One region of the Bacillus sp. 5w2 genome, then DNA from elsewhere that is predicted to be linked to it. Evidence: riboswitches for the same ligand, from Rfam matches in the RefSeq annotation. Region 1 holds a riboswitch; the other holds the start of a gene.
The links. Region 1 has a riboswitch for magnesium ahead of ACXY7N_RS06755 (P-type ATPase actuator domain-containing protein). Riboswitches for the same ligand answer to the same signal wherever they lie in the genome.
Positions count from the first base shown of each region.

Region 1 (3,430 bases):
TCTAAGTTTTTCTTCATCCATTGTGTGCAATCCTTCTTCTAGTGAGCATGAAATTGGAACTTCACAGTGAATTTGTGCCAATTGTAATGAAATATCTAAGTTCTCTAAATCACTTTCAATCTTTGTACGCTGCGCTTTCGTTAATGATGATACATTTTCTAGTACAGCTGATACTGTTCCATGCTCTTGAATAAGCTTATACGCTGTCTTTTCACCAATACCTTTTACCCCTGGATAGTTATCACTCGTATCTCCCATGAACGCTTTCGCATGCACGATTTGCCACGGCTCTACGCCTTTTTCTTCCATAATTTTTTCTGGTGTGTAATATTCGTAATTTCCAATTCCTTTGCGCAAGAGCATAACTGTAACGTTCTTATCAACAAGCTGAAGTAAATCCGTGTCACCTGTTAAAATATAAACTTCCGCTTCATTGCAGTATTGTTTTGCAAGCGTACCGATACAATCATCCGCTTCATACCCTTTCATACCGATAACTGGAATGGACAATTTCGCAGTCATTTCTTGTACTAAATCAAATTGCGGAATTAATTCTTCAGGCGGCGCTGCACGATTCGCTTTATAATTTGAGAACGATTCTGTTCTAAATGTCGTACTTCCCATATCCCAGCATGTTACGATGTGTGTTGGTTCAATTGCTTGCATAGCTGTTAATAAATGTTTCATATAACCATGAATCCCGTTTGTAGGGGTACCATCTTGTCGTTTCATAAATTGTCCGTAGACACTTGTTGCGTAAAAAGCACGAAATAATAGTGCCATACCATCAACTAATAATACTTTTTTCATAATTCCTCTCCTACCCAAAAAATAATAACCCCACGTCATCACGTAAGGTTATATAAATAGATTACCATTCTACGTTTTTTCAACTTTGTCTATTATACATTGTTTTTGTATATTTAGCATCATTTACACATTAGGACGTTCTACTACAACAAGTATGAAGAATTCCTGAATACGTATTTTTCCCAGTCGAAACAACTACAGCCTTTGCATTTCCGCCAACAATATACGTCCCTTTGAAACATACATTTTCAAGTTCAAGTGGATTATAGTCTTTCATTCGTTTTAAAGGAATAAATCGTTTACGCTCAAGGTGATAGCAACTTTCAAATTTCTCAATACTTACATCTTTTCCTGTTAGCACAGATTCATTTACTAATAAATCATTCGCGTAAATGATACGTACATCTGCTGGTACTGTATCGCCTTCTGAAAGAAAAATCATATCACCAGGAACAAGTTCTTGTACTGGTAAATTCATCATTTTTAATTCACCGTTTAAACCTGTTACACTTGAACACGCTACTCGAGACACAGTAATTTTCTCACATTGTAATCTATCACGCACATGTTGTTTTGAAAAACCTGGGATCATTCCACTTAGCTTCATCATTACTTCTGCAATACGCGCTCTTTTTGAAGTTAATTCATTTCGGCCGTATACTTGAATGCGTTTTTGTGCCTCTTTCATAGATAATCCGTCTCTTGTTGTTTTAAAATACGCAAATACAGATTTTACATCTCTCGTTGCGATTTCAATTAATAAATCTTTATTTTTTTGAAGCATTGTTTGTTCTTTCATTGATTTTTTACTTAATTTATATGACGTGTTACCCACAGTTTTGTTTGCATATAACATAATATCGTCTCCTCCTGTACAACATAGGAAGAAACGCTTTGTTTCTCAATTTTTCCACTTTACCGCGAAAGTGTCTAGCGCTTAAACGTGCATATAAACGCTACATTACGATAAATATAGAGGGAGGAACAAGTCGTTTCCTGCCTACATCATATATTTTTGATTTGAAGTATATGGGTAACGGAACCGAGTCAGAATTTGACATGCTCCTCACCTCCTCGTTTAATTTTATAGTTTATACTATGAAACTACTCATAGCTTGGTAACAAAAAGACCCTTACTCCGAAAAGAGTAAAGGTCATGACATACACAAATAAACGATTCCTAATACAATTAGAAATCTACGGACCTCTCCCTCGCCGAGTTTTAGCACTGTATAGCATAGGTTCATTACCAGCTACGTTAAGAAAAACCTTAATTCGATCATTCCTGTTGACCCATTGGCGTCTCTCGACATTTTTGGGCAGTAGCATTTCTCTATACAGGAGCCTCACCTAACAGAGACTTATTTTTATTATATAGAAAATGTTACTCTTATTTAAAATAGATGTCAACAGTAGCCTACAATTTTTTCGAAAGGTATGGCAAACTAACGTATATAAAATAAAAAACCTCACGTTGTAACGTAAAGTTTTTAATAAGTTATACAACCAGCAATTACAATCCCAATGGAAAGCGATAAAAACATAAGAAAAAGACCGACTGCTTGATTATCTTCTTCAAGACTTTTGTTTATATTAAAGCGTGGTGTAAGCCACTCAGCTAAATAATAAACGATAATTTGAGCCAAAATACCAACTGCTCCCCACGAAACCATATCAAGAAGTGAAATAGAATTAGCTGCTGTCGAATATAAAACAATAGCTAACCCAAGTAATCGCCCTCCAAGTACATAGCTTACCGCCTTATTTCCTTGGGCCATTAGCTTAAATTCTTTTACTTTCGTTGTTACTTCCATTAGGAAAAGACCAATGCATAAAAGTCCCAATGTTACTGCTAAATATAATAAAAAATTAATCATATACTTTCCTCCTTTTTTATACCTACCGGTAAATAGTAAGATTCATTCCCCGTAATTTTTTCCCCTGCGCGAATACCGATACTGCTCGCTTTTCCGGCAATTAAAAACGAACCAAACACATACGACAGTTTCTCCATCCCTTTCTCTGTTTCCAAGGATACGACTGGAAGTTCTGTATACTTTTGAAATATCGGCAGTGACGCTTTATACGTTTGGTGTGCATTTTGAAGCATAATATGTCTGTCCTTATCGCGAATAGTAATTGTGTCCCCTTCTCTACCAAATGAAGGTTTTTGAACGAAAGAACCTTTTCCTAAAAATAAATCTGGTTCTAGATATGTAGGTAACATATATTCTTTAATCCACTGTTGTTCCTCATTTGTATAAAAGGCCTCTTCTTCTGCTAACCCCCAAATAAGACACTGGATTGATTTTGGCTGAAGTAAAAATGCTGACAATGGATTTATTATAAAAAGCTTTCCAGCTTTTACAAGTTGCAACAGTTCCACACCTACCAAGTCTCCTGTTTCAGGATCTTGATCCTCAATTAAATCTTCTATCGGATATGTTTGGCGATATAAAACATCAATCTGTACTCCATCCCTATCCACTAAAGCATCTTTTGTAATTCTAAGTTCTGACATTGGCACTACTTTATTTTCAACATGACATAACTGACTCAAATACATGGTCGTATTCCAATCCTCAATATGTTCATGATGTGCTGTAAAAACAACATTTGG
Region 1 covers NZ_JBTIWT010000002.1:465,709-469,138, reverse strand. Annotated here, with positions in the region: gene ACXY7N_RS06760 (5'-3' exonuclease) at 1-810, opposite strand, end outside; gene ACXY7N_RS06755 (P-type ATPase actuator domain-containing protein) at 941-1,666, opposite strand; M-box (ykoK) riboswitch at 2,010-2,175, opposite strand; gene ACXY7N_RS06750 (DUF350 domain-containing protein) at 2,301-2,687, opposite strand; gene ACXY7N_RS06745 (glutathionylspermidine synthase family protein) at 2,684-3,430, opposite strand, start outside.

Region 2 (3,430 bases), on a different contig from region 1:
ATACGCTTGTTGTTCATCTTCTGCCGCAAAAGTTGCTTCATGAACAAGTACGTCAGCGTCTTGTGCTAGCTCTCTACTCGCTTCACAATATCTTGTATCACCTAAAATGGTAATAATTCTTCCTTTTTGAGGTGGACCGATAAAATCTTTTCCATTTAGTATCGTGCCATTTTCTAATTCAACTACTTCTCCATCTTTTAAACGTTTAAAAAGTGGACCGGGTTTCACACCCATCTCCAGTAATTTATCTACTAAAAGAGCACCTTGTATATCTTTCTCTATAATACGATACCCAAAACATTCAATACCATGTGACAATCTTTTCGTTTCCACACGAAATTCATTATCTTCAAACACAGTACCTTCTTCTGTTATCTCAACAATTTCAAGTGGGTATTTTACATGTGTCGTACTTACTGACAATGCCACTTCAATAAATTGTTTAATTCCTTTTGGTCCATACACTGTTAAAGGTGTAGTCCCTCCTTGAAACGAACGGCTTCCTAATAAACCAGGCAACCCAAAAATATGATCACCATGTAAATGCGTAATAAATATTTTTTCAATGCGGCGTGGGCGTACAGATGTATGTAATATTTGATGTTGCGTCGCCTCGCCACAATCAAATAACCAAGTCTGCCCTCGTTCTTCTAACAATTGCAAAGCAATTGCCGAAACATTCCTTCCTTTCGAAGGAACACCTGCACCAGTTCCTAAAAATACAAATTCCACTTTCTTTCCTCCAGCTCTTTATATAATCTACCTTTCATCTTACGGAATGTTATTTCAAATGGCAAATCGAATTTACATAACCAATCATCTAGACAACTATATAACACGAACATTATACTTAAAAAACTTAGTAATCGTTCGTATTTTATGTTAAAATGATTATACTACATTTTAAGGGAGCGTTTTATTATGAAAGAAGCATTTCGTTTACAAACTGATTTTTCATCTTCATTTGATCGCTGGGTAAGTTCTTTCGTGTCTGATCACCCAGCACAATTAGAATGGACGACTTTGAAAGAATTAATCCATGAATATACAACAACACATACAAATGATTCGTTACCAACATATATTTCTTCAGCTTTAACATATTACGCACAACGCGTTTCAACAACAAATAGTTCAGAAATTGTTATTTTTGAAAATACTACAATCTCATAATCTGTAATAAAAAGCACTGTAATCAGTGCTTTTTATTTATTTCCCCACCTTATTTCAAAAAAACCCTCTTATTTCCTACTATATAGCCAGCATAAATCTATTTGAGTTTTCAAAAAAATGTATTGACACTACAAAATTACAGTGCTAACATTCAACATGTAATTGAATATGGTCTCTGTTAGGTGAGGCTCCTGTATAGAGAAACGCTGCTGCCCAAAAATGTCGAGAGACGCCAATGGGTCAACAGGAAAGGTCGGAATGAAGGCCTTTCTTAACGTAGCTGGTTTCAGTACCTATGCTATACAGTGCTAAAACTCAACGAGGGAGAGGTGCATGTATTTTGTCATACACAAAAACTGTTTTTATCTATGTTTACTAACAGTCTTTGTTGTGGACTCTTTTAACTGCGAATTCAGACCTTTACTCGTTTTGAGTAAAGGTCTTTTTACGTATATACGCACCTTACTATGAAACAAACATAGCATATTCAGAAACTACTAAATTGTACGGAGGTGAGGAACAGTTGGCAATTGATGATTCGGCCCAGATACCCATAATATGTTTTACGTTAATATTTCATCATGTAGGTAGGAAAGAAGCTGTTCCTCCTAATTTTAAATAGTTGAGTAACAGATTGTTTCCTCCTTCATGAAAAAGGAGGAACTACCAATGTTAAATTTACAAAAACAAGAAACAAAGCATTCATACGATCAAAATCATATGAAAACAAATAACGGATTACTGGTGGAAGTCGCAATACAAGATGTAAACAATGCGTTACGACTTTTAGAAACAACACAAAATGGCCTCTCTAAAATAGAAGCGTCTCATAGATTTTCTTTATATGGCCCAAATGAAATAGCTCATAATAAAACATCGCCGTGGTACATTCAATTTCTACTGGCATTTAAAAATCCATTTATTTTTGTTTTATTAGCTCTCGGCGCACTCTCTTTTTTCACAGATGATATACAAGGAACCATTGTCGTATCTGTAATGGTAATGCTAAGTGCAACGATCCGCTTTTTACAAGAGTTTCGTTCTCAAAAAGCTGCGGATCAGTTAAAAGCTATGGTTCGAACAACGGCAAGCGTCTTTAGAATAGATGGATTTGTACACGAAACAAAAAACGTAATGAATTTAAAGCAAAATGATCCAACGGAAATTCCAATTGAAGAACTTGTACCTGGCGATATTATTTCACTTTCGGCCGGTGATATCGTTCCGGCTGATGTGCGTATTTTATCAGCTAAAGATTTATTTGTGAATCAGTCTTCTTTAACTGGGGAAGCACTTCCTGTGGAAAAGTACGAAAACTGCTACCATACAGAGAATAAACATATTTTACCGAAAAACATGAAAAAAAATTACAATCCACTCGATATGGAAAACCTTTGTTTTATGGGTACAAATATTGTAAGTGGTAGCGCAAAAGCTGTTGTCATCTCCACAAGTACCGATACGTATTTCGGCTCTTTAGCAAATAAGGTAATTGGCAAGCGCGTAGAAACAAGCTTTGATAAAGGTGTAAACAAAGTAAGCTGGCTCTTAATTACATTCATGCTTATTATGGCACCTATCGTTCTTCTCATTAACGGATTCACAAAAGGTGATTGGCAAGAGGCTTTCTTCTTCGCTATCGCTATTGCTGTTGGTCTTACACCTGAAATGTTACCAATGATTGTAACTGCTAATTTAGCTAAAGGTGCTGTTAACATGTCTAAACAGAAAGTAATAGTAAAACAACTGAATTCTATTCAAAACTTAGGTGCTATGAACATTCTTTGTACCGATAAAACGGGAACTTTAACAGAAGATGAAGTTGTACTTGTTCGGCACTTAGATCCTAACGGTAATACATGTGATCGTGTATTACACTATGCCTATTTAAATAGCTTCTATCAAACAGGATTGAAAAATTTAATAGATAAAGCTGTTATGAAACATACAGAAGAAAACCAGAAGTTTGATCCATCCATTTTTCAAAAACTAGATGAAATTCCATTTGATTTTGCTCGCCGGCGTATGTCTGTCATCGTGAAAGATAGCTCAGGGGAACATACAATGGTTTGTAAAGGTGCCGTAGAAGAAATTTTATCTATTTGTAACTACACTGAAGTTGATAGCAAAGTTGTTTTTCTTACTGATGATATGCGCTCAAATGTAAAACAACTAAGTGAGACGTTGAATAGTGAAGGTATGCGTGTTATTGCTGTAGCTTATAAAAAAGATAGACCATTACATGATAAAGAGTACG
Region 2 covers NZ_JBTIWT010000003.1:452,070-455,499, forward strand. Annotated here, with positions in the region: gene rnz (ribonuclease Z) at 1-732, opposite strand, end outside; gene ACXY7N_RS09765 (DUF3932 family protein) at 922-1,173, shown strand; M-box (ykoK) riboswitch at 1,341-1,508, shown strand; gene mgtA (magnesium-translocating P-type ATPase) at 1,843-3,430, shown strand, end outside.
Region 2: another riboswitch for magnesium. It lies ahead of mgtA (magnesium-translocating P-type ATPase); the one in region 1 lies ahead of ACXY7N_RS06755 (P-type ATPase actuator domain-containing protein).